DNA from 4 places in the Paenarthrobacter sp. OM7 genome. Region 4 is predicted to be linked to each of the others. Evidence: predicted binding sites of a transcription regulator. Region 4 holds the regulator's gene; each other region holds the start of a gene.
What was found. Region 4 encodes HrcA, which represses chaperone genes, less so after heat shock. Its sites were predicted from a motif close to TTNGCACTCGNNNNNNNCGAGTGCNAA; they were not measured.
Positions count from the first base shown of each region.

Region 1: a site for HrcA is predicted at 4,679-4,705, ahead of groL (chaperonin GroEL). Genes of this name have one in related genera too.
Region 2: a site for HrcA is predicted at 3,127-3,153, ahead of groES (co-chaperone GroES). Genes of this name have one in related genera too.
Region 3: a site for HrcA is predicted at 4,200-4,226, ahead of QEH68_RS14485 (FmdB family zinc ribbon protein). Genes of this name have one in related genera too.

Region 1 is NZ_CP123579.1:1,102,233-1,109,620, forward strand. It holds gene QEH68_RS05155 (threonine/serine exporter family protein) at 1-1,350, shown strand, start outside; gene QEH68_RS05160 (siderophore-interacting protein) at 1,428-2,267, opposite strand; gene QEH68_RS05165 (uracil-DNA glycosylase) at 2,320-3,090, opposite strand; gene QEH68_RS05170 (DUF3263 domain-containing protein) at 3,220-3,531, shown strand; gene QEH68_RS05175 (LytR C-terminal domain-containing protein) at 3,581-4,189, shown strand; gene QEH68_RS05180 (cold-shock protein) at 4,362-4,565, shown strand; gene groL (chaperonin GroEL) at 4,889-6,514, shown strand; gene QEH68_RS05190 (ribonuclease HI family protein) at 6,662-7,388, shown strand, end outside.
Region 2 is NZ_CP123579.1:3,163,832-3,171,219, forward strand. It holds gene QEH68_RS14570 (LuxR C-terminal-related transcriptional regulator) at 1-803, opposite strand, end outside; gene groL (chaperonin GroEL) at 988-2,601, opposite strand; gene groES (co-chaperone GroES) at 2,688-2,984, opposite strand; gene QEH68_RS14585 (hypothetical protein) at 3,178-3,540, opposite strand; gene QEH68_RS14590 (class I SAM-dependent methyltransferase) at 3,608-4,837, shown strand; gene QEH68_RS14595 (shikimate 5-dehydrogenase) at 4,842-5,654, opposite strand; gene ykgO (type B 50S ribosomal protein L36) at 5,718-5,840, opposite strand; gene QEH68_RS14605 (GTP-binding protein) at 5,877-7,025, opposite strand; gene QEH68_RS14610 (glutamate--cysteine ligase) at 7,202-7,388, shown strand, end outside.
Region 3 is NZ_CP123579.1:3,135,007-3,142,394, forward strand. It holds tRNA gene QEH68_RS14455 (tRNA-Ala) at 1-20, opposite strand, end outside; gene QEH68_RS14460 (NAD(P)H-binding protein) at 58-858, opposite strand; gene QEH68_RS14465 (hypothetical protein) at 865-1,746, opposite strand; gene QEH68_RS14470 (GNAT family protein) at 1,892-2,503, opposite strand; gene galU (UTP--glucose-1-phosphate uridylyltransferase GalU) at 2,511-3,416, opposite strand; gene QEH68_RS14480 (5-formyltetrahydrofolate cyclo-ligase) at 3,545-4,153, shown strand; gene QEH68_RS14485 (FmdB family zinc ribbon protein) at 4,290-4,553, shown strand; gene QEH68_RS14490 (RcpC/CpaB family pilus assembly protein) at 4,624-5,427, shown strand; gene QEH68_RS14495 (AAA family ATPase) at 5,454-7,388, opposite strand, start outside.
Region 4 is NZ_CP123579.1:2,489,027-2,496,414, reverse strand. It holds gene lepA (translation elongation factor 4) at 1-389, shown strand, start outside; gene hemW (radical SAM family heme chaperone HemW) at 390-1,619, shown strand; gene QEH68_RS11485 (DUF4870 domain-containing protein) at 1,650-2,063, opposite strand; gene QEH68_RS11480 (DUF3097 domain-containing protein) at 2,185-3,036, opposite strand; gene hrcA (heat-inducible transcriptional repressor HrcA) at 3,215-4,222, shown strand; gene dnaJ (molecular chaperone DnaJ) at 4,273-5,400, shown strand; gene QEH68_RS11465 (16S rRNA (uracil(1498)-N(3))-methyltransferase) at 5,403-6,167, shown strand; gene QEH68_RS11460 (GerMN domain-containing protein) at 6,228-7,100, opposite strand.

The DNA.
Region 1 (7,388 bases), 1.4 Mb from region 4:
CCGCCCACGGCGCCCATGAACATCGTGGACCGTTTGGCGGGAAGCCCTTATGCCAACCCCACCATCCAGGTAGTGGGAGTGGATGCTTCGGCCCGCAAAACCATCGACTTCGCCCTGCATCTGGCGGAGGTCATGTTCCGTTATGGAGCGGGCGCCCTTGAAGTTGAGACGAGCATGATCGCGGTGACGGCTGCCCTGGGCCTGAAGAACGTCGAAGTGGACATCACCAACCAGTCGGTGGCCATCAACTACGCTCCCAAGGACCAGACGCCCATCACGCTGCTGCGTGTTGTTCGATCCTGGACCAACAACTACGCCGGCTTGGCGCAGGTGCACCAGCTGGTGACTGACATAGTTGCCGGGGGAGTGGGCCGCGATGAAGCCGTACGCCGCTTGAACGAAATCATCCGCAGCGCCAAGCCTTTCCCGCGCTGGATGGTCACGATTGCCTTCGGCATCTTCTCCGCAGTTTTCGTGGGCGTCCTGGGAGGTGGCCTGGGCGCGTCCGCGGTGGCCTTCTGCTCCAATATCCTGATCAGCCTGCTCTCACGCCAGCTTGCACGGTGGCGGACAGCGGACTTCTTCAACACCATGGCGTGCGCGTTCCTGGTCACCTTTATCGCGCTGATGCTGAGGTGGGCGGGTGTGGACATTGCTCCGTCCATTGTGGTTGCCGGCGGAATCCTGCTGTTGCTGCCAACGGGTCGACTTGTCTCGTCTGTCCAAGATGCGATCAACGGCTTCCCGGTGACGGCGGCCGGCCGATTCCTTTCCACGGCGCTGACGTTCGGTGCCATCGTGGCAGGTATCGGCGTCGCCGTGGTGGTCGGAACACTGATTGGCAGCGAGGTCCTGGACGTCACGGACACCTTCCCCGATGCGTATCCCTTGTGGGGTCAGGCGATCCTGATCGCGATCGCGGTGGTGGCCATCGGTGTCACCGAACAAACGCAACTGCGCCTGTTGTTCCCGACGGCGGCAGTGGGCATCGTGGGCTTCTTCGTTCTGTGGGGGGCTGGGGCCGCCGGGCTCGGCGATCGCCTGTCACCCGCGGTTGCCGCGGTGGTCATTGGCCTGCTGGGACGTGTGGTGGCGCTCAAACTCGGAGCACCGCAGCTGGTGGTTGCGGTTCCGGCCGCGTTGATCCTGCTTCCCGGCCTCACCATATTCCGGTCAATGTATGTTTTGACCGTCGAAGAGGGAGACATTCTGCTCGGTGCGGGTGGCATGCTGAACGCCGGGGCGATTGTCCTTGGTGTGGCTGCGGGCATCGTGCTCGGCGACAACCTCGCCCGGCCATTGACCAAGGGCCTGTCCAGCAACGAGCGGCGCAGGGTCCGCAGGCGATAAGTGGAACACTACGAACGGCGCTGCCATGAGGCGGCGCCGTTCGTGTTTTAAGTGCTGAAGTTGTACCTGGGCCGAACCTAGATCTGTCCGACCGGAAGCTTCTTCTCCGCTTGGAACACTTCTTCGACGCGACCCTGTGCCCAGTAGCCGGACAGTGACACCTGGGAACGCTCCAATCCCCGCTGGACGAAGAAGATTTCACGGAGGCCCTTCATGTAACCCCGCTCACCGTGGGCGAAAACGTCCACCCGGCCGGGCAGCCATTCAGTGGTGCGCAGGGCTTCGAGCAGCAAGTCACTGGAGCCCGCGGGTACCCCGTTGCGCTGCAGCCAGTGCAGCTTCACGCCGGCGGGGGCGGAGATCGGCAGGATGTCGGCCTCATTGTCCACTTCCAGGAACACCGTTCCGCGGGCATCAGGGGCAAGAGCCTCCACGCATGCTGCAATGGCCGGGATCGCGGCGTCGTCGCCGGCGAACAAGTACCAGTCGGCGTCGGGGGCCGGGTTGTAGGCACCGCCAGGTCCTGTGAAGACCAACGAGTCGCCGGGTTCTGCTGCGGCCGCCCAAGGGCCTGCCAGCCCTTCGTCGCCGTGCACCACGAAGTCGATGGCCAGTTCCTGGGCTTCAAGGTCCACCCAGCGGATGGTGTAGGTCCTGGTGTGCGGCCACAGCTCCCGTGGCATGGTCTCGCGGATGGCCCACAGGTCCAGCGGAAGCTCGTACTCGACGCCCGGCTGGGGGAAGACGATCTTGACGTAGCGGTCCACGTACTGGTTGTTCGTGTAGTCACTGAACCCTGGTCCGCCGGCCACGATCCGCACCATATGCGGTGAAAGGCGTTCATTCCGCAGGACTGTCAGGTTGACCTGCGGGCGGGTTGTACGGGTGGCGGACGAAGTCACGGGGAGAGCAGACATATAGGTAAGCCTAAGCTAATTTCCTGCAAGTCCGCTGGGGATGAGTCAAAGGTTATAAGACGGGCAGTTCCCAGTTGATGGGTTCGGCGCCCTGTTCCACCAGCAGCTCGTTGCTGCGGCTGAAGGGTTTGGAGCCGAAGAATCCCCGGGAGGCCGAGAGGGGACTGGGATGGACCGACACGATGGACGGTGCTCCATCCAGCAGTGGCAGGACGCCCTCGGCGTCTTTGCCCCAGAGGATGGCAACCAACGGGCTGCGCCGCCCCGCACCGTCCGTACGGCGGGCGACGGCGGTGACTGCCGCCGTCGTGATGGCCTCCCAGCCTTTGCCGCGATGCGAGCCGGCAGCTCCGGCGGTGACGCTGAGGACACGGTTCAGCAGGAGGACGCCCTGGCCCGTCCAGGCGCTGAGGTCGCCATGGACCCGGGGAGGTAACCCGAGGTCGTCGTGCAGTTCCCGGTAGATATTGGCGAGGCTGCGCGGGATGGGCCGCGTCTGTGGGGAGACTGCAAAGGAGAGCCCGACGGCGTGTCCCGGCGTGGGGTAGGGGTCTTGGCCCAGAATCAGTATTTTGACATCTGCCAGCGGCTGCTGGAAGGCGCGCAGAAGGTGGCCGGCCTGCGGAAGGACGTGGGTACCGTTCTTGGCTTGGGTCGCGACGAAGTCCAAGGCGCTTCGCAGCTCCCCTTCCACGGGCCGCAGTGCATCGGCCCAGTCGGGGGCCATCAGGTGTTCCAGTGGGCGGTCAGGGAGCTCGGCAAAACCTGTTTGGTCCAGGTTGTCCGGCTCAAGGTCAAAGAGTGCATCCTCGCCATTCACCACGCCATTGTCTCCCGCGCAATCCCGGACCGGCGAATGACAGCGTTGTTATTCGCCCGTAACATAGGGGTAGGACATTTTCCCCAACACGCGTCGAAGGAGTGTGCCGTGGCAGAACCAGCACCGGAACCGATGGCGCCGCAGTCAACAGGGTTTGCCCTTGCAGACCTTGCGGCCGGGATCCGCAGTGACTCTCCGCTCAGCGAACGGGACCAGCAGATGCTGGCCCTGGAACGGCAGTGGTGGAAGTACTCAGGGGCCAAGGAACAGGCCATCCGTGAGCTGTTCGATCTCTCGGCAACACACTATTACCAGATCCTCAACGCGCTGATAGATACCGAAGACGCGTTGGCCCACGATCCCATGCTCGTCAAGAGATTGCGTAGACTACGTACGTCCCGCCAGCGTGCGCGGACGGCACGTCGCTTGGGGTCCGACGCGTAAATCGCCAGGCTGATCTGTCAGCAGCAACCAGCAAGGACAACGCTTCACCATGACCAAATATGCCAAGGACGAATTCGACCAGGTCCCGCAGAACACCTCGCGGCAGGGCGTTCACCGGGACGCCCAGGAAACCACACGCCCCACGTTGTGGCCGGTCCTGACTGTTGGGGCTGTGGCCCTGGTTTTGGGGTTGGTGGCCTTCCTGGTCCTTCCGAACCTCGGCGTGGTGGCTCCCAATGCCGCGCCCAGCGTCTCGACGCCGGCGCCGCAGCAGACTGATTCGTCGCCGTCGGCGGCACCGGGCGAATCCAGCAGTGCACCGTCCGCTTCCAGCGAGCCGACACCCTCAGAGAGCCCCTCCGCAACGCCGTCCTCCGCACCGGTGGACAAGTCCACCCCGGTTGCCGTGTACAACGGTGCCGGCACCGCTGGCTTGGCTGGCCGCGTGGCCGGTCTGGTGGAAGCCGACGGCTGGACACTCAGCACCGTGGGCAACTGGGGCGGCCTGCCGCAGCAGACATCCGTGATCTTCTACAACGCGCCTGAGCAGAAGGTCAACGCCGAGGCGTTGGGCACCTTGTTGGGCATCCAGACGATCCTTGAGTCGCCCGAGGTGCAGCAGCAGTTGGTGGTTGTAGCAGGACCTGGCTACCAGTAAACCCTCGGCCTTCCCGGTGGGTCTGAAGCCCCAACCCGGTTAAGCCTCAATAACAAAAGTGATGCCCCGGGCCTCCATGGGAGCGCCGGCAGAGTGACTGTGGTTACAGTGGATTGATTCCGGTACGGAGATCCCGGCAACCGGTCTTGGCTACTGCGAAAGTGTGGGCATCATGGCATTGGGAACCGTCAAATGGTTCAACGCCGAAAAAGGCTACGGATTCATCACTGTGGATGAGTCGGGTGACGACGTCTTTGTACACTGGTCCGCCATCCAAATGGACGGCTTCCGCGCCCTTGAAGAGGGCCAGCGGGTTGAGTTTGAACTGGGGGAGGGGCAAAAGGGTCCGCAAGCCGAAGGTGTGCGCGTCGCATAGCTTCTTGCAGGTTTTCGCTCCCTCTCCGTCAGCCCTCGGCTGAAAGCCCTTTGTTTATAGAGCAAAGTGGCATCTCTGCTTGCACTCTCCCCGGTCGAGTGCTAATTATTGATTTAGCACTCCTATGGTTCGACTGCTAAGTCCAGGCCGGGTTACCCCGGCGTTGGGCGGCATTCGTTCCAGCGGAGGATCAAGAAACACCTTGGTGGGGTGAGGTCCGGAGCGCGGGGCATACAGAGGCTGCGAGCGAAAGACCGTCCGTCGCGGGCACCCCATCTGACAGGTACCTTCTTAACGACTGTCCCGAAAGGACTACCGCCGTTATGGCCAAGATCATTGCATTTGATGAAGAGGCACGCCGCGGCCTCGAGCGGGGCCTGAACATCCTCGCAGACGCCGTCAAGGTCACCCTCGGCCCGCGTGGACGCAACGTCGTCCTCGAAAAGAAGTGGGGCGCCCCCACGATCACCAACGATGGTGTTTCCATCGCCAAGGAGATCGAACTGGACGACCCTTACGAGAAGATCGGTGCAGAACTGGTCAAGGAAGTTGCCAAGAAGACGGATGACGTCGCTGGCGACGGTACTACCACTGCAACCGTCCTCGCCCAGGCACTGGTGAAGGAAGGCCTGCGCAACGTTGCCGCCGGCGCCGACCCGCTGTCCCTCAAGCGCGGCATCGAGAAGGCTGTTGAGGCAGTCATCAGCGAACTGCTGGCCTCCGCCAAGGAGATCGAAACCAAGGAAGAGATCGCCGCTACGGCTTCCATCTCCGCCGGTGACCCGGAAATCGGCAGCCTCATCGCCGAAGCCCTGGACAAGGTGGGCAAGGAAGGCGTCATCACGGTCGAGGAATCCAACACCTTCGGCCTGGAGCTCGAGCTCACCGAGGGCATGCGCTTCGACAAGGGCTACATCTCCGCTTACTTCGTCACCGACGCAGAGCGCCAGGAAACGGTCCTCGAAGACCCGTACATCCTGATCGTCAACTCCAAGATCTCCAACGTGAAGGAACTCGTCACGGTTCTGGAGAAGGTCATGCAGTCCAACAAGCCGCTGCTGATCATTGCCGAAGACATCGAGGGCGAAGCCCTGGCCACCCTGATCGTCAACAAGATCCGTGGCACCTTCAAGTCTGTCGCCGTCAAGGCTCCGGGCTTCGGTGACCGCCGCAAGGCGCAGCTGGCCGACATCGCCATCCTCACCGGTGGCCAGGTCATCTCCGAAGAAGTTGGCCTCAAGCTCGAAAACGCCGGCCTGGAACTCCTCGGCACCGCCCGCAAGGTTGTTGTCACCAAGGACGAGACCACCATCGTTGAAGGTGCCGGCGACGCCGAGCAGATCGCAGGCCGTGTGGCCCAGATCCGCGCCGAGATCGAGAACTCCGACTCCGACTACGACCGAGAGAAGCTGCAGGAGCGCCTGGCCAAGCTGGCCGGCGGCGTTGCAGTCATCAAGGCCGGTGCCGCAACCGAAGTTGAGCTCAAGGAACGCAAGCACCGCATTGAGGACGCAGTCCGCAACGCCAAGGCTGCTGTTGAAGAAGGCATCGTTGCCGGTGGTGGCGTAGCCCTCATCCAGGCCGGCGCCAAGGCATTCGCCAACCTCACCCTCCAGGGTGACGAGGCAACGGGTGCCAACATCGTCAAGGTTGCCATCGACGCTCCGCTGAAGCAGATCGCCTTCAACGCCGGCCTCGAGCCCGGCGTTGTGGTGGACAAGGTTCGCGGCCTGCCTTCCGGCCACGGCCTGAACGCTGCCACGGGCGTCTACGAAGACCTTCTGGCTGCCGGTGTGAACGACCCCGTAAAGGTCACCCGCTCGGCTCTCCAGAACGCTGCTTCCATCGCTGGTCTGTTCCTGACCACCGAGGCTGTAGTTGCCGACAAGCCTGAGAAGAACGCTCCGGCCGCCGGCGGCGACGACATGGGCGGCATGGGCGGCTTCTAAGCCCCCACGCTGTAGCAATGCAGCGCCCAAGCGTCACGCTTTAGAGCAGGCGACGGCGGTCCCCACCTGGTGGGGGCCGCCGTTTTGCTGTGTGGTGGGGCTCCTATCACGGATTCAGTGTCGGTGGGGTCTGGCAGGATTAAGGTCATGACGATTATTGCTGCCGCCGATGGGTCCGCCCTCGGCAATCCTGGGCCGGCCGGTTGGGCCTGGTACGTTGATGACTCCTGTTGGCGCGCAGGAGGTTGGCCGCACGGCACCAACAACCAGGGTGAACTCATGGCCGTCCTGGATCTGTTCCGTTCCACGGCACATGTGCCGGAGGAGGACTTGCTGATCCTCTGCGACAGCCAGTACGTCATCAACTGCATCAGCAAGTGGATGCCGGGATGGAAGCGCAAAGGCTGGCGTAAAGCCGACGGCAAGCCTGTGCTGAACGTGGACCTCCTCAAGGACATCGACCAGGCGATAGTTGGCCGAAAGTACAAATTCGAATGGGTCAAAGGGCACGCCGGACATGACCTCAACGAGGCTGCCGATGAGCGTGCACGCGCCGCAGCCACGGCCTACCAGCAGGGTGTCGCGCACCGCAGCGGCCCTGGGTTCCCTGGCGCCCCGGGGCTGGGAGACGCGAAAGAACGGGACCAGGCGCAGCTGCAGTCGGCCCCTCTGGAACAAACACGCAGCCGGGCTGCAGAGCCCGTGGTTGCACGGGCAGCGGCTGCCTCTTCGGGGTCGGCGAACGTTCCCGGAGCAACAGTTGGTTCCGCTCCATCGAAGGCCGAACGCAGCACCCGCCCCCATTTTGAGCCAACACTCTTTGGCGAGGCCGGGATCTTTGGCCAGCCTGATCTCTTCAGCGAACTCGAGGATG
Region 2 (7,388 bases), 670 kb from region 4:
CGGTCCTGGGCGATCCGGAGTGCGGCCGTGGCATCCTCCCAGGCACCGTGCAGGATGAACAGTTCGGCCCTGTGCGACTGGCACTGCCCGCTGAACATGACCATGTCCGGTTGCTGTCCGCACCACCGGGCAAGTGCAGCTGTCCACTCGTGGGCACGCTTGACGTCCAAGGTCAGGCGACAGCTTCCGATGACGGCGCAGTAGATAATGCCGGACGGAATGGGCGACACTTCGCCGGCGGTCACGGAAACCATGACGTCGTCCAGGAACTCCAGGCCCTCATCGGGAAAACCCAACGCGATCCGTGCTGTACCTACGCCCAGCTGGCCCAAGGCCGTCAGGTCCCGGTCGTGGAAGCGCTGCCCCACAGCCAAGGCGCGGCCAAAAAGCTCGTTGCCGGCTTCCGGGTTTCCCCCATACAGCGCGCCCAGCGCCGATGGGATCAAAAGGTAGCCCTCCGCTTCGGTGGGGTCATCCATCCCATCCACCAACTGCTTGGCCCTGGATAACCAGCCGGAACCACGTGCGGGTTCCCCGAGGTTCATAAGGTACAGGACCAGCCACGCAGCACAGCGGGCCGCTCCGGCAATGTCCCCCATGGTCACGTACTCGTCATGTGCCCGCGTCAGATAGGCCACACCTTCCGATTCCTTGCCCAGGAGCATGGCAACCGAGGCAACAAGCTCAATGTCCTGGGGAGGCAGGCCGCCTTCGGTATCCGCCCGGGCGAGGCAGTCCAAGGCATCGCTCCAGCGATGCTCGAAGAACGCCGAGCGTCCGAGATCCAAGGTTGTGGCCAGCATAGTCGTTACTCATCCCGCGACCGGGAACAGCCCGGTTGGCGCACCCAAGCCGCCGTATAAGCGTCAGGTTACTGCCGTCGTCGAACGCTCACAATAGCTTGGGCAGGCGTGCCTGCCGGCAGCCTCCAAGACGCACGGAGCCCCGGCCACGCGAACGTGACCGGGGCTCCAGTGAAACAGGCTGCTAGTGGCTGTGGCCTGCGTGTGCGTCTTCTTCCTCAGCCGGCTTCTCGGCAACCAGGGTCTCGGTGGTGAGAACCAGGGCAGCGATGGAAGCGGCGTTGCGGAGAGCCGAACGGGTGACCTTGACGGGGTCGATCACGCCAGCGGCGATCAGGTCCTCGTACTCGCCGGACTTGGCGTTGAAGCCGTGGTTGGCTTCGAGCTCGGACACCTTGGCAACGACAACGAAACCGTCGAAACCGGCGTTCTGGGCGATCCAGCGCAGCGGCTGGACCAAGGCGCGGCGGACGATGCCCACAGCAGCTGCTGCGTCACCTTCCAGTGCCTTGACGGCCGGGGACTCGTCCAGTGCCTTGAGGGCGTGGATGAGGGCGGAACCGCCACCGGAAACGATGCCTTCTTCGAGAGCTGCGCGCGTAGAGGACACAGCGTCCTCGATGCGGTGCTTCTTTTCCTTCAGCTCAACCTCGGTGGCAGCGCCAACCTTGATCACGCCGATGCCGCCGGCCAGCTTGGCCAGGCGTTCCTGCAGCTTTTCCTTGTCCCAGTCGGAGTCCGTCCGGGTGAGCTCAGCGCGCAGCTGGGCAACGCGGTCAGCCACGTCCTCAGCCGTGCCGGCGCCGTCAACGATGGTGGTGTTGTCCTTGGTCACCGTGATGCGGCGTGCGGTACCGAGTACCTCAAGGCCAACGGTGTCCAGGCTCAGGCCAAGGTCCGGGGAAACAACCTGGGCGCCCGTGAGCGTGGCGATGTCCTGGAGCATGGCCTTGCGGCGGTCGCCGAAGCCCGGAGCCTTGACGGCAACAACGTTGAGGGTGCCGCGGATGCGGTTGACGATCAGCGTCGAGAGGGCTTCGCCTTCGATGTCTTCGGCGATGATGAAGAGCGGCTTGTTGGCCTGCAGTGCCTTCTCCAACAGCGGCAGGAAGTCCTGCAGCGATGAGATCTTGCCCTGGTTGATCAGGATGAGGGCGTCCTCGAGGACGGCTTCCTGGCGCTCTGCGTCGGTGACGAAGTACGGGGACAGGTAGCCCTTGTCGAACTGCATGCCTTCGGTGAGGACCAGCTCGGTCTGGGTGGTGGAGGACTCTTCAATGGTGATGACACCGTCCTTGCCCACCTTGCCGAACGCTTCGGCGAGGAGCTCGCCGACTTCGTCGCTCTGCGCGGAGATGGCTGCGACGCTAGCGACCTGGGTGCCTTCAACTTCGCGGGCGTTCTCCAGGAGGCGGGCTGCGACGGCTTCAACGGAAACCTCGATGCCGCGCTTGATCTCGCCCGGAGCGGCGCCGGCGGCAACGTTGCGCAGACCCTCCTTGACCAAAGCCTGTGCCAGCACGGTGGCCGTGGTGGTGCCGTCGCCTGCGACGTCGTTGGTCTTGGTGGCTACTTCCTTGGCCAGCTGGGCGCCAAGGTTCTCGTAGGGGTCGTCAAGCTCAACTTCACGCGCGATGGTGACGCCATCGTTGGTGATCGTGGGAGCGCCCCACTTCTTGTCCAGCACGACGTTGCGGCCGCGCGGGCCAAGCGTCACCTTGACAGTGTTGGCGAGCTTGTCGATACCGGCCTCAAGAGACCGGCGGGCAGCATCGTTAAAAGCAAGCTGCTTTGCCATGGTTGTGTCCTTTCAAGACAGAAAACCCGCACCGCTGACGGTCGGAAATGATTTCCAACGCGACGGCGGTGCGGGGCTCCGGGAAGTTACTTTACGACGATCGCAAGGACGTCGCGGGCGGACAGAACGAGGTACTCGTTGCCGCCGGTCTTGACTTCGGTTCCACCGTACTTGGAGTAGATGACGACGTCGCCAACAGCTACGTCAACCGGTACGCGGTTGCCGTTGTCATCGAAACGGCCGGGGCCGATTGCAACAACTTCGCCTTCCTGCGGCTTTTCCTGTGCGGAGTCCGGAATAACCAGGCCGGAAGCCGTGGTCTGCTCTGCTTCGAGCGGGCGAACAACAATACGATCCTCAAGAGGCTTAATCGAGACCGACACTCGGACTCTCCTTTTCATGAGCTGATTCATGGACTAAGAACTAGGGTGCCGGAGCGTACATCCGCCGTCGCGGTGCCGGAAGACGCTTGGCATTTATTAGCACCCTCCGGGGGAGAGTGCTAACTAGACTCTATGTAAATCGTTAGCACTCGGTCAAGGTGAGTGCCAGCATTTCGTCATGGGTGAACGCAGGTCACCGTCCCGTGAGGTCATCCAGGTCATAGTCCTGGCCGTCGTCATCCTCGTCCAGCGGGGCATTGCCGCGGTTCAGGTACAGGAGCACAGCGGCCGCAACAGCAACGACGCCGGAAATCACCAAGGTGATCATCCCACCGGTGCGGGCGCCGCTGTAGAGCTCGCGGATGTCCCGTGCTTCGTCGGTAGCATCATTGACGCTCTTGCCGGCGACGGAATAGGTGGCCGCGTTGAAGGAATCCAACGCGAAGATGATGATCAGCAAGCCGATGCAGACCACAGCGATCACGGCCCCCGCTATGAGGGCGGGTCGCGCGAACTTCATCATGGTGGAGGGTTGCGGGGCTGCGGTGTCTTCCATGAAAACAACCCTATCCGGCTGATTCGCCCGTCACGTTGTCAAGTGCCGCGCCGTTAGGCTTGATTCCATGCCTCACGCACCGCAGGAACAGATCGCACCCTTGCTGACCACTGAAGGATGGGAACTCCTGGCCTCCTTGGGGCCCTACCGCGAGGCCGACGCTTTCAGCACCAACGCGGATCTCCGCAAAGCCGGCCACTCCGCCGAATTGGTGGCCGCAGTCCTGACGCAATCACGGTTGCGTACCCGAGCCGAGGCAAAGTTCGGCGAGTTCGCCCGGCAGATGCTGTTCACCCAAGCAGGCTTGGAGCAGGCCACACGGTTGAACGTTGCAGCCCGACATGCCGAACGCTTCGCCAAGGCCGGCATTTCCCATGTGGCCGACCTCGGATGTGGCCTCGGCGCCGATTCCATGGCGATGGCGTCCATGGACATCTCAGTGACAGCCGTTGAAATGGATGAAACCACCGCTGCCTGCGCCACCATCAACCTCATCCCGTTCCCGCACGCCACCGTGGTGCACTCGGATGCCACGTCCGTGGAGCTGGACGGGATCGACGGCGTGTGGCTGGATCCTGCACGACGCACCACGTCCACGTCGGGGACCAAGCGGATTTGGGACCCTGAGGCTTTCTCTCCCCCCTTGTCCTTCGTGGAGAAGCTGGCAGCCACAGGACGTGCCATTGGCGTCAAAATGGGGCCCGGCATCCCCCATGATTCCGTACCCTCAGGCTGTGAGGCCCAATGGGTCTCGGTGGGCGGGGACGTCACCGAAGTGACCCTGTGGTTCAACGGCGTAGCCCGCCCCGGCGTGCGGCGGGCGGCCCTGGTCATCGGCAGCCAGGGCGCCGCTGAAATCACCAGCGGCGAAGACTTCGACGCAGGTCCCGCAGCCACCGTCGGGCCTGTTGAAGGTTTCTTATACGAACCGGACGGCGCAGTCATCCGCGCAGGCCTGGTAGCCGACATCGCCGAAAGGCTGGGCGGGCACCTGGTGGATGAGCACATCGCCTACATCTGCGCGCCCGAACTGCACGACACTCCGTTTGCCCGGGCCTACAAGGTGCTTGAGGTGATGCCCTACAACGTCAAGGCCTTGAAGACGTGGGTAAAGGCCAACGGCATCACCGTGCTGGACATCAAGAAGCGCGGCACGGCCGTGACTCCCGAGGAGCTGCGCAAGCAATTGCTTCCCGCCAAACCATCAAAGGGCAAGGACGCAAAAACAGCCACCCTGGTCCTCACCAGGATCGGTGAGGAAAGAGTGGCTGTTGTGGTGGAGCCGGTGACCGGCTAGCACCTCATCGACGGGAGAACTCCGAGGCTTCGCGGACCTGCCCGGCACTGGGGCGCACACCCGTGTACAGCACAAATTGTTCTTCGGCCTGGATGGCGATGACCTCGGCACCGGTGATGACCTTCTTGCCGGAGTTCCTGGCGGCGGTGATGAGCGGCGTCTCAGAAGGCAGCGCTACGACGTCGAAGACCACCTGGGCAGCGACGACCGTGGCGTCGTCGAAGGACTGCGCGGTCTCATCCGCACCCGCCATCCCCAGCGGGGTGACGTTGATGATCAGGTCCGCTGTTGAGCCGTTGACGTCGTCCTGCCACCCGAATCCGTAGAGATCCGCGAGTGCTCGTCCAGTGGTTTCATTGCGCGCCACGATAGTGACGGCGGTGAACCCTGCGTCCCGGAGCGCTGCGGCAACTGCTTTTGCCATGCCTCCGGCACCCCTGAGAAGGACAGTGTGGCTGCTGGGAACCTGGTGGTCCTTCAGGAGCCGGGCAATGGCGATGTAGTCCGTGTTGTAAGCAGTGAGGACGCCGTCGTTGTTCACGATGGTGTTCACCGAATCGATGGCTTTGGCTGAAGGGTCCATCACGTCAACCAGCGGGATCACGGCTTCCTTGTACGGCATGGACACCGCGGCACCCCGGATGGGGAGGCCGCGGATGCCCGCTACCGCGAGGGTGATGTCAGTGGGCGCGAATGCCTTGTAAACAAAGTTCAGGCCGAGCAGATCGTAGAGATAGTTGTGGAACCTGGTCCCGATATTGCTGGGCCGGGCCGCAAGCGAAATGCACAGGGACATGTCTTTGTTCAGGATTGGCATTCCCCCATTAAACGCCCTGTTGGTAGAGCCGTGTATTCATTGCACCTTTTACCCTGCCGCGGGTTAGCCCTGGCGCGCCTTCATCCTGGGGTTGTTCTTGTTGATGACGAAGGTACGCCCCCGCCTGCGCACGATCTGGGCGCCGGGGATCTTCTTGAGGGCACGCAGTGAATTCCTGACCTTCATGGTGTTTCTCCTTTGATGTGGGTGTGGGTCTTCGATTTAGAGGGCGTCGCTGAGTTCCAGGGGGTCGTCCCAGACGCCGGAGTCCAGTGTCATTTCGGCCTCCGTCAGTTGGCAGCCATCCAGGAGCTCGCGGATTTCCGTGGGGTCGATGTCCTCTGAGCGTCCGGTGATGGCAAGCACGGTGCCGCGGTCTCCGTGGTGTGGGTGCCAGTCCAGGAACGCGTCGACGTCGGCGCCGGCCTTTGCGGTTGCCTCGCCATGGCCGGACCCTGCAGAGTCGGCCAGCCAGTTCCCGGTACTTTCGAGCCAGACCCTGGGGCCAATGCCCTGGACGGCGATCCGCCGCGTGGGCGCGGAGGCGATCCATAAGCGGCCGCGCAGCCAGTGCGTACCGATGGCCAGCTGTGGCAGGGCATCCCGGAAGCGTCCGGGGTGAAGGGGACGGCCCGCTTTGTGCAGCACGGTCCGGAAGGGACCAGGTGTTTCACTCAGGGGCACACGCACGACGCCGGGCCGGTTACGTGCCGCTGCTTCAGCATCGTCGAAGCAACCCGGCCGGAATTCCCCGGCCGAGCCGACGGCATTGGCATGGGGCGCCAACTGGCCCAGCAGTTCCAAGCCGACCAGCCACGCCTCCGATCCTTCCCGCGGATCCCCGGTCAATACCGCTCCCAGACCCGGGGAAACCATCACGGTGTCCACCTGGCCGAACTCACCAATCAGGAATTCGCCACTGGTGCGCTCATCCTGGGGCATGGAGGTGAACCCGGATTCGAACAGGGTGTGTCGGTCCCAGATGTGGTCATCCAAATCCGCCGGGTCCATGGCCAGCACCGCATTGTCCATGACAGCCGGCTGGCTGAGTCCACGGCGAAGTTCTGCGACGGCCATGCCTGCGGCAACTCCCGGCGGGAGGCCCAGGACCACGTGGTCGAAGCCGCAGGCGGCGAGGCGTTCCGCCGTCGGGACTACGTCAAGCCGGACGGTGCAGCTGAGGCAACCATGCTCCAGGACCGTGGTTTCGCGTTCGAACAGCTGACCGCCCCGATAGACGCGTCGAAGGACCAGCGAACCGTCCAGGAGATCGTGGAGGACAACCACGGAGTTCTCATGGGTTCGGTCGAGCCTTGCGGCGGCTGCCTCCCGGCATTGGCTGTCCAGGGAACTGACGACTGTGAGGTGCATGGCTCGAGTCTAATGCGAATAGTTCTCATTAGCAAATGACGGCATGCTGCGACGTCGGTTCCTGTCGATATCACCGGTGTTCCTGCTGCATTAGACTTGATCCGACCGCTGGCGGCCCCGCAGCGGGGAACCGTGCCCGGCTGACAAGGCCGGAAAGTACAAATTGAGGGGACTACTTGCAGATTGATTTTGCGCCATCCAGGCAATCGACACTGGGTGTGGAATGGGAGTTGGCGCTCGTCAATGCACGTACCGGGGAACTGGTATCGGTGGCGAACGATGTCCTGAAAGGCGTCGCCGCCAACCACCCGGACCTCAATGAGGACGACGAACACCCCCACATCAAGCGCGAGCTGCTCCTCA
Region 3 (7,388 bases), 650 kb from region 4:
ACCAACTGAGCTATAGCCCCTGGACCAGACCGTAACCGTCCGGCCAGTGTCCCTAGGCTACAAACTTTCGCGGCGCTTTTCCAACCACGACACGAACGTCTCCACGCCATCCTTTTGCCCGGGGATCAGGTTGTTGCCGGATCGCAGGAATGCACCCATCGCCCCAGGCAACGGCACCTCCACAATCGTTCCCCGCGCGCCGGTAACCGCCTTCCATGACTCCGCCATCTGCCGCATGGTGAGCACTTCCGGACCACCCACCGTACGCAGGCGGTGACGTTCAGGAGAGGCGCTCTCCATGGCAGCGTCCAGCAGTGCCCGTGCAACGTCAACTGGCGAGATGGTCTGGAATCTTGTGCGCTTGAAGACAGGAATGAGGCGCACTTTGGCCCCGGCAGCGAAGATCATTGCCACCAAGCCGTGAAACTGTGTTGCGCGAACCACCACGGTCTCAAGCGGAGAAGCAGAGTACTTCCGCTCTTTCCCAACCTTGGAGACGTAATACGAATAACTGCTGAGGTCGCAGTTAATGATGGACAACGCCACCGCCCTGCCGACCCCGGCACGGTGAGCCGAGGCAAGAAGGCGGGCACCGCCGTCGGCGAATTCTCGTTGGGCTTTGCCGAACTGAGCTTCAAGGCAGTCAATCACGACGTCGACGCCCTCCAGTGCGGCCGCCAGCCCTTCTCCTGTGGTGACGTCGCCCGCAACGTAGGTGGCGCCGTCGTGATGCTTCTCCGAGTCGGGAGGCGGCACGTGGCGTGACAAAGAGGTCACCTCATGACCCGCATCCAGAGCAAGCCGGACAACCTCGCGACCTACCTGGCCGGTACCGCCTGCTACGCAGATACTGGCCATGCGTGGCTAGGCGCGGCGGCGCTGCAGGACGTCGTCCAGGTTACTGAGCGCGCTCTGCCCCTTGGCGGAGACGGCAGCAGATGCCTCGGCCTGCTCAACACCTTGCTTCAGGACGGGCTTGCCCACGGGTTTGGGAGCCTCAGGGAGGTCCAGCGGTTCAGGGGCCGGCCTTGAAGCCTTGGCGGCTTCAACATACGTGGGCTTGGGAACTGCAACAGGCTCCCAGCTGGCACCTTTGGAATCGGTTGCTTGCGCTGATGTGTCTCCTGCGGCAACGGCAACCGCCAAAGCAGCCTGGCGAAGCTCAACGGCGGACAAGCGCGCAGCTTCACGGCTGGTGGCTTCGGCGTCGAAAACCGTGGTTTCCTTCGCTTCCACTGCTGGTTCCTTGGGCAAGTAGCGTTCGGGCGTCGGGATGGGCGCTGCCTGCGCCGCACGGCGTGCCCGGCGTTCGCGAAGATCCCTGAGAGCGAGCTTCCGCAAGGTGACGACGGCGAGCACCGCACCGATGAAGGACACCAGCGGCAACCAGAATGACCCGACGCCAAAGGTGAGGAGGATGCCCGAAACGGCCGCCGTCACCAGCAAGGCAAGGCCTGCCAAGGCCAAAGTGAGCCGGGCATAGCGGATGGTGAACGGAGTGGTGGGCGCTTTCCGCACGGACGACTCAGCCGCGCGGGATTCCTGGGGCGACGCCGGTGCTTTGCTGTGCATGGTCTCCATCGGTTTCTCCTGCTGAGGTGCCAAAGTCAGTACCACCCCTGCCTGCGGTTCGTCTGGTTCGTCGTCGATTGCCCCTGCTGGAACAGCGGCCGTTTGGACTTGTTGGCGCCTGTTCCGGAGAACGTAGGGCGCCACCCAGACCATCCACAGCGCAACTGTGACCACGAGTATCACTGAGCTGCTGAGAGGGAAGTCCACATTCAAAACCGTAGAAGCAAATCACCGGGCGCGGCGGCATTGCGGCCGGTGTGTCGTCGTCGAGTCCTCAAATGACTGGATATACGGACAAAATGGCCTATGACCTGCCCATTTATCCTCTGAGCCACCGACGCAGCAGACCCTCAGGAACCTCGTCCGATGTCAGGGCAAAGGACCGGTGGTCAGCCCATTCGCCGTTGATGTGCAGGTACCGTTCCCGATACCCCTCATCCCGGAATCCAAGCTTCTCCACCACCCTCAGGCTGGGGGCGTTTTCGGGCCTGATGTTGATCTCCATGCGGTGAAGGCCCAACACCTTGAAGCAGTGGTCCGTTGCCATGGCCACCGCCGTCGGAGCAATACCGTGCCCGGCCCGCTCCTTATCCACCCAGTACCCCAACGTGGCCATCATGGCCGATCCCCAAATGATGGAGGAAACAGTCAACTGCCCGACGATGAGAGGCTCACGGAATCCAGGGGTCCGCTCGACAATGAGGAAAGGCAATGCCGTGGACTGTCGGGCTTGGTTGTTCAGCGAGGCCACCATCTGCCGATAACTGGGCAGGCGCCCACCCGGTGCCGGGTTGGACGCCTCCCAGGGAGCAAGCCATTCGCTGTTCCGCGAACGGACTTCAGACCACTCCCGCTTGTCGCGGTATCGGATGGGGCGAAGAAGCAGGTCTCCGCTTTCCAGCGTCACCGGCCAGATCGCAGAACCGTACATCCTGAGGTTACTTGGGAAGCGAAGCAGTGAAGGTCGGCAGCCACTCACGCAGTTCAGGACCGAGGTCCTCGCGTTCGCAGGCCAACTCGATGCAGGCCTTGAGGTAGCTGAGTTTGTCACCGGTGTCGTAGCGACGGCCCCGGAAAACAACGCCGTACACGCCGTAGCCTTCACCTTCGCCGGCTGCCAGCACCTCGAGGGCGTCGGTCAGCTGGATCTCGCCACCACGGCCCGGCTCGGTCTTTTCAAGAACATCGAACACTGCCGGATGCAGCACGTAGCGCCCGATCACGGCAAGGTTGGACGGCGCTTCTTCCGGAGAAGGCTTTTCCACCAGCTGCTTAATGCGGACGTAGCCGTCTTCACCGATCTCCTCGACGTCGGCGCAACCATAGGCACTGATCTTGGAGGGCTCCACCTCGATCAGGGCAACCACGGAACCGCCGGTCTTTTGCTGGACCGCGATCATGTCGCTCAGGAGGTTATCCCGGGCATCGATCAGGTCATCGCCGAGGAGTACGGCAAAAGGCTCGTGCCCTACGTGCTGCTTCGCACGAAGGACAGCGTGGCCCAGGCCGTTGGGGTCGCCTTGGCGGACGTAGTGGATGTCACCGAGGTTGGTGGCGGATTGGATGGCCTCAAGCTTGGCGGTATCGCCCTTTTCGGCCAGCGTCGCTTCCAGCGCCGGCACACGGTCGAAATGATCCTCCAGGGCGCGCTTGCTGCGCCCAGTGATCATCAGGACGTCGTGCAGGCCAACCTTGACCGCTTCTTCGACGACGTACTGGATGGCTGGCTTGTCAACCACGGGCAGCATTTCCTTCGGCATCGCCTTTGTTGCAGGCAGGAAACGGGTACCAAGACCCGCTGCGGGGATGACGGCCTTACGGACAGCATTGTTATCGAGAGTCACCGGACTAATGTAACGGAAGGAATACATCATCGGCTAAACCCTCGCCGCGCCGGGACAACATTTCTGTGGACTGAACCGCAGCTTTTGTCGCCGGACCGGCATCAGACGAACCTCACGATCGGACATCCATGGCATCGAAGGAAGACATCCGCAGCAGCCGCCGCCTCCAAAGGCGCGCCCTCTCCCCCGAACAGATCGCTGCTGCCGGTGCGTCGATCGCGCAGCATGGAACGGAATGGGCGGCTGCAGCTTCCTCCGGCACGGCGGCCACTTTTGCCGTCTATGTAGGTGTCGCGTTTGAGCCACCCACCATGCCGCTCATCCATTCCCTGCACGAGGCCGGACACAGGATCCTCCTTCCCGTGTGCGAGCCCGGCCGGCAGCTGAGCTGGGTCTATTGGACCCCGTCGACAGTTTTCGTCCGTTCCTCCTACGCCCCTATCGACGAACCTGAGGGCGAACGCATGGAAAGCCAGGTGGTGGCCGGCGCGGCGGGGATCTTCATGCCAGCCACGGCAGTGGACAGGGATGGCAACCGGATCGGCCAAGGCGGCGGTTACTACGACCGGCTCCTCCATGGGCTCGACGATTCCGGCCAGCGGCCGCCCACCATTGCGGTGGTGTACGACGCCGACCTGTTGCCTTCAGGTTCGATTCCCGCCGAAGCATTCGACCGCCCCGTGCGGGAAGTGCTGACTCCCTCCGGGGTGGTCCATCTCGACGAGAGAGCCCCGTGAGGTCCCGCACATCCACTGGCGCATGCACTGTAGACCGATGATAGAATTGGCACTCAGGCCCTGCGACTGCTAATGCGAAGCGAAATCTCCGCCGTTGCTGCACAGGACCTGACCTTTGTCCTGAAGGAGGAACTCAGTGCCCACATACGCATACGCCTGCAAAGACTGTGACCATGCCTTTGACATCGTCCAGTCCTTCTCTGACAGCTCCCTGACGGAGTGCCCCGAGTGCAAGGGCGCCCTTCGCAAGAAGTTCAACAGCGTCGGTGTCGTCTTCAAGGGCTCTGGTTTCTACCGGACTGATTCCCGTGATGCCAAGGGCAGCACTGTTTCAGCCGCACCCGCCGCCGCGCCGTCCGCTCCCGCAGCCGCCCCGGCACCGGCAGCTGCAGCAAGCTAACTTCCCCACTTTTCCACATAGCGCTTCAGGCCGCTGTTATCCGGCCTGTCCGGCTGGCTAACGTGGCGGCATGCCACAACAGTCTCGAAGCGCCCTCCTTGCCCGCGCCCGGCGTTCAGCGTCGCCTGCCGGCCCTTGGCCCCCGGACCCGTTTGGTGCGGGAGGGCAGTCGTCCCGGCCGCGCAAAAATGCCACAAGCTTTCACCGGCAGCTGAATTATTCAGCCCGCCAAGGCAGAAGGCAAAGGATCGGCTCCTGGATCGCCCGGAACCGCCGTCTCACTGTTGCCCTCCTGCTGTGCCTGGCCGCCGGCATCGCCGTCCAACAGCTGACTCCGGCTTCGGAGCTGCGAATCAGTGTCATGGTGGCCGCCCGTGACCTCCCCACGGGAACCACTCTCACAGAAGCCGATTTCACCCGGGTGGGAGTGCCCCAGGACCTTGCCGTCACCGGAGCCCTCTCAGATGGCGGGGACCTCACAGGCAGACAGTTGGCCGCTCCCTTGAGCCGGGGGCAGATCCCCACTGAGTCCAGCCTCCTGGGTCCCGGGCTTCTCACTGGATCACCCGTGGGCACCGCAGCCGTTCCCCTGCGGATGGCCGACCCGTCGTCCATCCAGCTCCTCTCCCCCGGCCAGTTGGTCACGGTGGTCCTCACGGCAGCCGGATCCTATGACGAATCCAGGGAAACACAAGTACTCGCCGGTCCCGTCCCCGTGCTCTGGACCTCAGCCCACGGGGGCAAGGCAGGCGAATGGCTGGGCACCAGCGACACCGAAGGCTTGGTAGTGGTTGCTGCGGATCCACAGCAAGCAGAAAAGCTTGCCGGCGCATCAACGCACGGCAAGCTTTTCTTTGTTTTGGTCAACCCGTGATGGGTGGTTCAGATGGCGGTGGACGCTCAGCCCCAGTGCGGCGGCTTTTGTTCCTTAAGCCACTGCTCATGGTCGTAACCGGACTCATCGCCCCAGCGCCGGGGATCGTCTTCCGCTGCTTTGGTGGGCAGAATGCCACTCACGCCTGGTTTGGCTGCGGCGGCCGTGGCGTCCGCAGTTTCTTCAGTGGTGTCGGCGCCGGGCGCGGAGGATTCGGTCTCGGACCCGCCTTCAGGACCGGTTGCTTCTTCCATCAGTGGTACTTCTTTCCCGTTCTCTGCTTCGCTGTCTGCATCATCGGCAGCGTCGTCAATCTGGTCTGGTGCCTGCCGTGCCGGACTTGGAGCGAACGTTTGCTGCCCCTTGTCCACACTCAATTGTTCAACGTCCATGTCCAGGAAGCCATGCTCAGGCGACGTCGACCGCGGAATGTGATTCTCCAGCCCAAGGTAGGAGCCGATGCGATCCGCGCAGGACGAAGGATCAGTGAAGACCTCAATGGTCCACAGGGACATGTAGCGCCATCCCATGCGCTCCAGCAGCTGCGGACGCAGCCGGCTGCGTTCCCGGACGCTCATCCGCCGGTAGCGTTCAGTGCCATCGGATTCGATCGCGACAGGTGTGGGGATTTCTGCTCCCTCCCGGCCGATCGTGTGGACGGGATCCGCCGCAGCTGCGATGTCCAGAACGCCATCGTAGAGATGCCAGACCCGGGCTCCCCGGGCCCGCAGGCGTTCTCCAAGGTCAGCAACCAAGGGATCCTCACCGAGCGCCTGCTCACTGGCAACAGCACGGGACGCGGGTGTACCGAGGTTGCTGTTTCCCGAGAGTTCCCGGTCCAGCAGCTCGTAGAAGTCCACTGCACCATGAGCCAGCCGATCGAGGTCAAGGTCCTCGGGACGGAAGCAGCTCAGGACGTGCATGGAACGCCGTGCGCGGGTCATGGCCAAAGCGAAACGGTTCCGGCCACCCTCGGCGGACAGCGGACCGAACGAATGGAGTGCCCGGCCATGTGGTGTGCGGCCGTAGCCAAGCGAGAAGATCACGTGGTCCCGTACCAGGCCTTGGGCCCGCTCCAGATCCACCACACGGAAGGACTCGGGACCGGCGCCAAAGAACGTGGACAGCAGGGGGTGGTTGGGCAGTTGAAGCCTGATGGCCTCGCCGATGCGGGCAGCATGGCGCAAGCTGGCAGTTACCACCGCCAGGGACGTGCGGGGACGCAGCCTTGCGTGTTCGAACACAAGGTCCACCACGCGATTGACCTCGGCAGTGACGGACTCGACGCCCTCATGGTCTGCACCCGGAAGCCCGGTGCCATCGGGGATGTACTCCACCAGGATGGAACGGTCCAGTCCCGTGACAGAGTTGCCGTCGGGCAGGCGGCGCAGGCCACCGTCGTAGTAATTCTTGCTCAGCTGAAGGATCAGGTCCTCGTCTACGGCGCGGTAGACCCAGTTCAGTTGCCAGGTCGGAAGGACCCTGGCCAGCGCCTTGAAGGCGCTGTCAACATTCTCGTGGCTGGCAACACCGGCTACAGGCGGTTCCACAGCAACGCTGAAGGTCCGTGCATGCGCAATCTTCGCATCACCGAAGGCCACCACCTGCTTCGCCCGGGCGATGGCAGGAAGTACGGCCTGCAGCGAGGTGGATTCGGCGTCGATGACCACCACGGCGTCAAACTTTTGCTCGGCCGGGAGGACACCAGTCAAGAGGTAGGGGCTGACAGACCAAACGGGCACCAGGAGTGGCACAAGCTCAGGCGCCTGGGCGCTCAGCGCCGGCAAAGTAACCCGGCCATCCTTCAGCAAGGCTCGCAGCAGTTCCGCCTGCCGGGGGTGCTCAAGCAGGCCTTGGCGCCATTTCTGTGCCAACTGCCAGCGGAGACGGGCAGCACCACTGGCGATGTGGGCCTGGTCAGCAAGCCGGTATTCGGCTTCCAGGCGGCGCAGCGAATCGCC
Region 4 (7,388 bases):
AGCAGGTTGCAGACCTCGTCAAGGTGGACATCCTGCTGCAGGGCGAACAAGTGGATGCCTTCAGTGCCATCACCCACCGCGACAAGGCCTACGCCTACGGTGTCATGATGACCGGCAAGCTCCGTGAGCTCATCCCGAGGCAGCAATTCGAGGTGCCCATCCAGGCGGCCATCGGATCGCGAATCATCGCCCGTGAGAGCATCCGGGCCATCCGCAAGGACGTTCTTGCCAAGTGCTACGGCGGTGACATCACCCGTAAGCGCAAACTGCTGGAAAAGCAGAAGGAAGGCAAGAAGCGCATGAAGATGGTGGGTCGCGTGGAGGTTCCCCAGGAAGCATTCATCGCAGCACTGACCACCGACGAGTCCAAGGACAAGGCCAAGAAGTAGATGCCCAGCGTCCTACCTTTGGGCGATCCGGCGCCTGCGGACGGAGTACTTCCCCCGCAGGTGCTGGATGGCGTCGAGCACCGCAACTTCGGGCTCTACGTCCATATCCCGTTTTGCGCCGTTCGCTGCGGCTACTGTGACTTCAATACCTATACGGCCACCGAGCTTGGCGGCGGGGCCTCCCAGGATGCCTACGCCACAACCGCGGTGTCCGAACTCGACTTCGCGGCTCTGGCACTGGAGGCCTCAGGGCTGCCCCGGCGGCGCATGAGCACAGTCTTCTTTGGAGGCGGTACGCCCACGCTCCTCCCCGCGGAAGACCTTGCACGAATCCTGCGGGCCGCCGTCGACCATTGGGGGCTTGAGCCCGGTGCCGAGGTAACCACCGAAGCCAATCCGGATTCCGTAACCCCTGAGTCCCTGAAGGTGCTGGCCGATGCCGGATTCACCAGGGTTTCGTTTGGCATGCAGTCGGCTGTGCCGCACGTGTTGAAGGTCCTTGACCGGACCCATACCCCCAGTCGCGTGCCGCTTGTGGTCCAGTGGGCCCGTGAGGCCGGACTCGCGGTGAGCCTGGACCTTATTTACGGTACGCCGGGGGAGTCCATGGCGGACTGGCGGTTGTCCCTTGAAACAGCACTGTCCTACGAGCCTGACCACATCAGCGCCTACGCATTGATCGTGGAGGACGGCACCAAGTTGGCGGCCCAGATCCGCCGCGGCGAAGTGCCCGGAATTGACGACGACGATCATGCAGCCAAATACGAGTTGGCTGATTCGTTGATCTCCGCAGCTGGTTTGAACTGGTACGAGGTCAGCAACTGGTCCCGGACACCCGATCAAGCGTGCCGGCACAATCTGGCCTACTGGCGCGGCGATGACTGGTGGGGCATCGGCCCCGGTGCGCACTCCCACGTAGGAGGTGTCCGGTGGTGGAACGTTAAGCACCCCACAGCGTACGCAGGACGGTTGGGTGCGGGAAGCTCACCGGCGGCAGGCCGGGAGACCCTCGACGCCGAAACCCGGGAAGTCGAACGCATCATGCTGGAAGCACGGCTCGGTACAGGGCTTGAAGTAGATGCCTTGGACGCGGTTGGCCGCCATGCAATGGCAGGGCTGATCGCCGACGAGCTGGTTGATCCCGTGCAAGCGTTCAAAGGCCGGTTGACCCTTACGCTGAAGGGCCGGCTGCTGGCTGACGCCGTAGTCCGGCGGATTCTCCCCGACTAACCCCCAGCCGCTTGAATGGCTGGGGGAGGGCTACTTGACCCAGCGCAGGTTGAGCTTGTAACGGTGCGGCTGGCCGTGGTTGACGCGGATTCCGGCTGAGACGGAGAAGCATGTCAGGGCTACCCAGATGCCAGTGGCGATCACAGCAAAGATGTTGCCTACTACCGGCAACAGCACCAGGATGTTGGCCAGAACCGCAGCGATGGTGGGAGGCAGCGTGAAGTTCAACGCCTCCTTGGATTCCTGTGCCGTGAACGGTCCGCGGTCACGGAAGATCAAGTAGATCAGGAGAGATGGCAGGCATCCGAGAATACCGCCAAAGTGTGCCAAGGTAGCCCACTGCCTGTCCTCGCTGGCGGTCAGTGGCAGCGCATTTGCAGGCGCGCCATGGTACTGGGGCTGGCCTGCGGCGCTGCCCGGTTCTTCAGGAGCGTTCTCTGCCACGGTGTGTTCCCTTTGCTGTAAAGATAGTGCGGTGTTGCTGTCCCAGAATACCGGCCCCGGCAGGCTTCCCGGGACAAACGCCACGATGACACGTCAGTTGCTGCTGCTTTGAGGCCAAAGGTCAGGGAACTGTGAGGAAATCGATGACTTCCTCCACGCGGCCCAGCAGCGAGGCCTCAAGGTCGGCGTAGCTGCGAACCGCACCAAGAAGACGTTGCCAGCCCAGTCCTATATCCTCAGCGGTCTCGTGAGGCCACCCGAAGGCGGTGAGAATCCCGGTCTTCCAGTCGGTTCCGCGGGGTACGGACGGCCAGGCCTCAATTCCCAGAACTTTGGGCCTGATGGCCTGCCAGACATCGATGTAGGGATGGCCGACAATCAGGACGTTTCCTGCGGCGCCGGGCACAGTCATGGCGTCAGCTGCGATGCGGGACTCTTTGGAGCCGGCCACGAGGTGGTCCACCAGGATGCCGAGGCGCCGGCCGGGCCCGGGGTTAAAGGCGGAGATTGCCGACTTGAGGTCATCGACTCCGTGCAGGGGCTCCACCACAATGCCCTCGACGCGAAGATCGTCGCCCCAGACTTTCTCGACGAGTTCGGCGTCGTGTTTTCCCTCCACCCAAATGCGGCTGGCTTTGGCCACCTGGGCGCGTTGTCCTTCAACCTTCACCGAACCCGACGCCGTGCGACCGGCCTGAACGGGCGGCGTCGATTGTCGGGGGGCCGGGGGCATCAAGCGGATGGGCTGCCCCTCGAGCAGGAAGCCAAATCCGAGCTGGAACGACTTCGTCTTCCCCCGCCTGTCCTCGAGGGACACGATGTGCATGCCGCCGGTCTTCTCCACCCGGGTGACTTCGCCCACCCAGCCTGATTGGACATCTTCAAGGACCATCCCGCGTTGTACAGCTACCTCCGGCAGTTGCCGTTTGGCGGGAGCTGACAGATCCTGCGGACCCCACGTGTCGAAAGCCAAGGAGTTCCTACCTTTTGTGCTGGGTTGAATTGTTCAGTGTTGGTTTGTGCTGGCTTGGGAAAGGAAAGTTCAATGCTAGCAACGGGTTGGCTCATACTAGACTGGTTAGCACTTGGGCATGTTGAGTGCTAAGTGGACCCGGTCTCAGAGACCACGGCAGTCGTCAGGAGGTGGAGCAATGAGTGAGCCACGCAAATTGGAAGTGCTGCGTGCCATCGTTGAAGATTACGTGCATTCACGGGAGCCTGTTGGATCGAAGGCCCTTGTTGAACGGCACCATCTTGGAGTTTCAAGCGCCACCATCCGTAACGACATGGCCGTTCTGGAAGAAGAAGGCCTCATTGCAGCGCCCCACACCAGTGCCGGTCGCATTCCCACCGACAAGGGCTACCGCCTTTTCGTCGATCGCATCTCCCAAGTCAAGCCCCTTTCGGCCGCAGAGCGGAGGGCCATCCACTCGCTGCTTGAAGGCCCTGATGATGTAGACGACATCCTGGAGCGCACCGTAAGGCTCCTGTCCCAACTGACCAACCAGGTCGCCGTCGTGCAGTATCCGCACTCCAACCGCGCCTTGGTACGGCATGTTGAGTTCGTCCTGTTGGCACCACAACAAGTGTTGGTGGTGCTGATTGCCGATACCGGCAGCGTCAGCCAGAAGGTCATCGACGCTGGTTCGGACGTGGGCGACGACGCTTTGATGCGATTGAGATCCCGCTTCCTGGGCAGCATCGCAGGGACGCAACTGGCCCTGTTGCCGCAGGTGCTTCCGTCGGTGATTGCCCTGTGTCCGCCGGAGCTCCGGGGGCTGGCCCAGACGTTGGCCAACGGACTGCAGGCCTTGAGCGACAACAGCCGCGAAGAACGCATCCTGATGGCCGGTACGGCCAACCTCGCCAGGTCCAACGTGGACTTCCCCTTGAGCATCGGTCCGGTGCTGGAAGCCCTTGAGGAACAAGTTGTCATGCTTCGGTTGTTGTCAGACATGGGGGATGACCCCAGGGGCGTCACCGTGAGTATCGGCCGGGAGAATCCCTACGACGGATTGGCTGAGGCTTCCGTTGTGGCCACCGGATACGGTTCCGGTGCCAAGGTGGGGATCCTGGGCCCAACCCGCATGGATTACCCCACTACCATGGCCGCAGTCCGGGCCGTGGCCCGTTACCTTTCACGCATTCTTGGCGGCTGAACGCCGTCCCGAAGAAACATCCGCAGTACAACAAGGAAGAGATACCGACTTTGAGCAGCCACTATGACGTTTTGGGAGTCTCGCCGGAAGCCACCGGGGAAGAGATCAAAAAGGCGTACCGCAAGTTGGCGCGGAAACTCCACCCGGACGTAAACCCAGGTGAGGATGTCGCGGAGCAGTTTAAGGCCGTGACCCATGCTTATGAGGTGCTGTCCGATCCCCAGAAGCGCCGCGTCTACGACGCCACCGGCAATGAGAATGGAACGGACAACGGGTTTGGCGGCGGATATTCCGGCCAGGGCTTCGCGTTCCAGGACATCTTCGATACGTTCTTTGGTGGCGGCGGCGGTCACGGCGGGCCGGCCTCCCGTGTCCGACGCGGCCAGGACGCACTTATCAGTGTCCGCATTGACCTGAAGGACGCCGTTTTCGGCGTCAACAAGAAGCTCGAAGTGGACACGGCCGTGACCTGCCCCACCTGTGACGGCAGCTGCTGCCGACCGGGCACCCACCCGGAACGTTGTGACATCTGTGGCGGCAGCGGCCAGGTCCAGCGCGCTGTCCGGTCCATCCTTGGCCAGGTCATGACCGCTGCCCCCTGCGGTTCCTGCGAGGGCTTCGGAACGGTCATCAAAGACCCCTGCAATGAGTGCAACGGCCAAGGCCGCATCCGCAGTCGCCGTTCCCTGACCATCAAGGTTCCTGCCGGTGTTGCCACCGGTACGCGCATCCAGTTGTCCGGCCAAGGCGAAGCAGGACCCGCAGGCGGCCCGTCCGGCGACCTCTACGTGGAGATCCGCGTCAACAACGATTCCATGTTCATGCGCGAAGGCGACGACCTCCATGCCACCCTCAGCGTGCCCATGACGGCCGCAGCGCTGGGTACGGAGTTGCAGTTGGATACTTTCGACGGCGCACAGGACATTGATGTGAAGGCCGGAACCCAGTCAGGGGAGATCATCACCCTTCGGGGCCTGGGCGTCACGCACCTGCGTGGTTATGGCCGTGGCGACCTCAAGGTACACCTCCACGTTGAAACGCCGAGCAAGCTGGATCCTGCGCAGGAAGAATTGCTGCAGCAGCTCGCCAAGCTTCGCGGGGAGCAGTTCACTGAAGGAAAGCTTGTGGCCAGCGGCGGAATGTTCGCCAAGCTTCGGGACAAGCTCGGTAACCTGTAGCGGTGAGCAACCCCGTTTTCTTCACGTCGGCCGGCAGCCTCAGCGATGTCATACCCGGCGGCACGTTCGTGCTGGAAGGTCCAGAGGCACGGCACGCGGTTACGGTCAAGCGACTTGGTGTGGGAGAGCCCGTTGACATAGCCGATGGTGCCGGCGCGCGGTTGACCGGCACGGTCGCCGCGGCCGGGCCCGCCGGCCTCGTCGTCACTGCCTCCGACATGGCCTTTGAAGAACAGCCGGACGTCCGGCTGGTACTGGTCCAGGCCCTGGCCAAGGGCGATCGCGACGAACTTGCCATCGAAACGGCCACGGAGCTCGGAATCGACGCTGTGCTCCCGTGGCAGTCAGAGCGTTCCATTGTTCGATGGAAAGGCGATCGCGCAGCAAAGGCCCATGCGAAGTGGGAATCAGTGGTTGCTGCCGCCTCCAAGCAGGCCCGGCGGGCATGGATCCCCGAGGTGCGGACCATGGTGGACACCGGGTCCCTGGCGAAAGCCGTTGCCCAGTCTGACCTTGCCATCATCCTGCATGAAGACGCCAAGAATCCTTTGCGGACCATTCTTGAAGAGCTGGCGGCAACCAAGGCCACCTCACCCCGCGAGGTGCTGTTGATAGTGGGGCCCGAGGGTGGGATCTCGCCCCGCGAAGTGACGCGGCTCAGTGATGCCGGCGCCGTGACGGCTCTCTTGGGGCATCATGTCTTGAGGTCGTCGACGGCGGGACCTGCCGCCGTCGTGCTTGCGAGCGACATCCTGGGCCGCTGGTAGCGGTGCAGCCGGGCGGCTTTGGTCCGCTTCCGGCTCCGGGCAGCTACCGACCGTGAACAGCTACCCGACCCTGAACAGCCGCGTGTCGGTGCTTGTCGCGATGATGTCTCCGGCGCTGTCCACCTGGGAAACACGTACCTCATACTGGCCGGCCTTCAATGTCGCGCCAAAAGTGAACAACCCATACTGCCCGGGTTCGCCGGTGGCTTGCGTCTGGCCCGTGAGAAGGCTGGTCTTTTCGCCCTTGCCATTGTCCTGCAGTACCTGCCAGGCGATGGGCTTGGAGCTGTCAGTGCTCCGCCCGTTGAACTTGACCAGTCCTGTGGGCAGGGTGGTCTCTTCCTGCGGATCGATGATCCAGAGCGGGGCAACCAAGGAGGCGTCGCGGGTCATCGGCTCACCCAGCTGCACTTGCCCGAACGCCATGTAGTCCTTGTGGCCATCAACCAGGATGACCACTTGGATCTGCTGGCCCGAATTGATGAGCCCTGAAGACGAAGCTGCGGCCGTTGCCGTGTAGACGAGTTGCTGCACTGCACGCTGCGCCATGCCGGCATCCAGGTTTGAGTTGAAAGCATCGCGGGAAATATCGACTGTAATGACGTTTTTGCCGGAAATGGACGTGGCCAGGTTGGCGGGTTCCTGCCAGGGAGTGAAGAAGTCATGATCCAACGGCTTTTCCGCCATCATGATTTTCAGGGCGGTGGTTACAGGATTTCCGTCGCCGGAGATGTCCCGGAACTCGCGATAAAGGTAGACCTCTTCCTTGCTCCGCCCGATCCAGTAGACCGGGATCTTTGTGGAGGCCTGGGTGGTTTCCAGCGGGGCGTTGCTGGCCGGGGCTTCCTGGACGGTCAGCGGCGGCGGTGTGGAGGTGGCTTGGGTGCCGCCACCGTTGGCGATGCAACCGGTCAGCAGGAGGACAGCGAGCATCGCCGGCACGGCAACAGCGGACTTGGTCCGCTTGTTCGCGCCATGATCGTTGCTGGCTGTTTTCTTGATGGGTTTCCTGTCCTGCCCTGCATGGTTTGGCAGCCATTTGTCGGCTGGGGTGCGGGGTCGTGTTTTCACCCGCAATGCCAGCTTGGCACATCGTCGACGGCGGTCGGCCGGGTTTCCGGGGGAGGGCGCCAACTGAAACATGATTGATACCGGCTTGATGCCGAGTTGAGACAAAATGTCCGCATCAGCCCCAGGGTGCCGAATGAGGCTGCCGGGGGA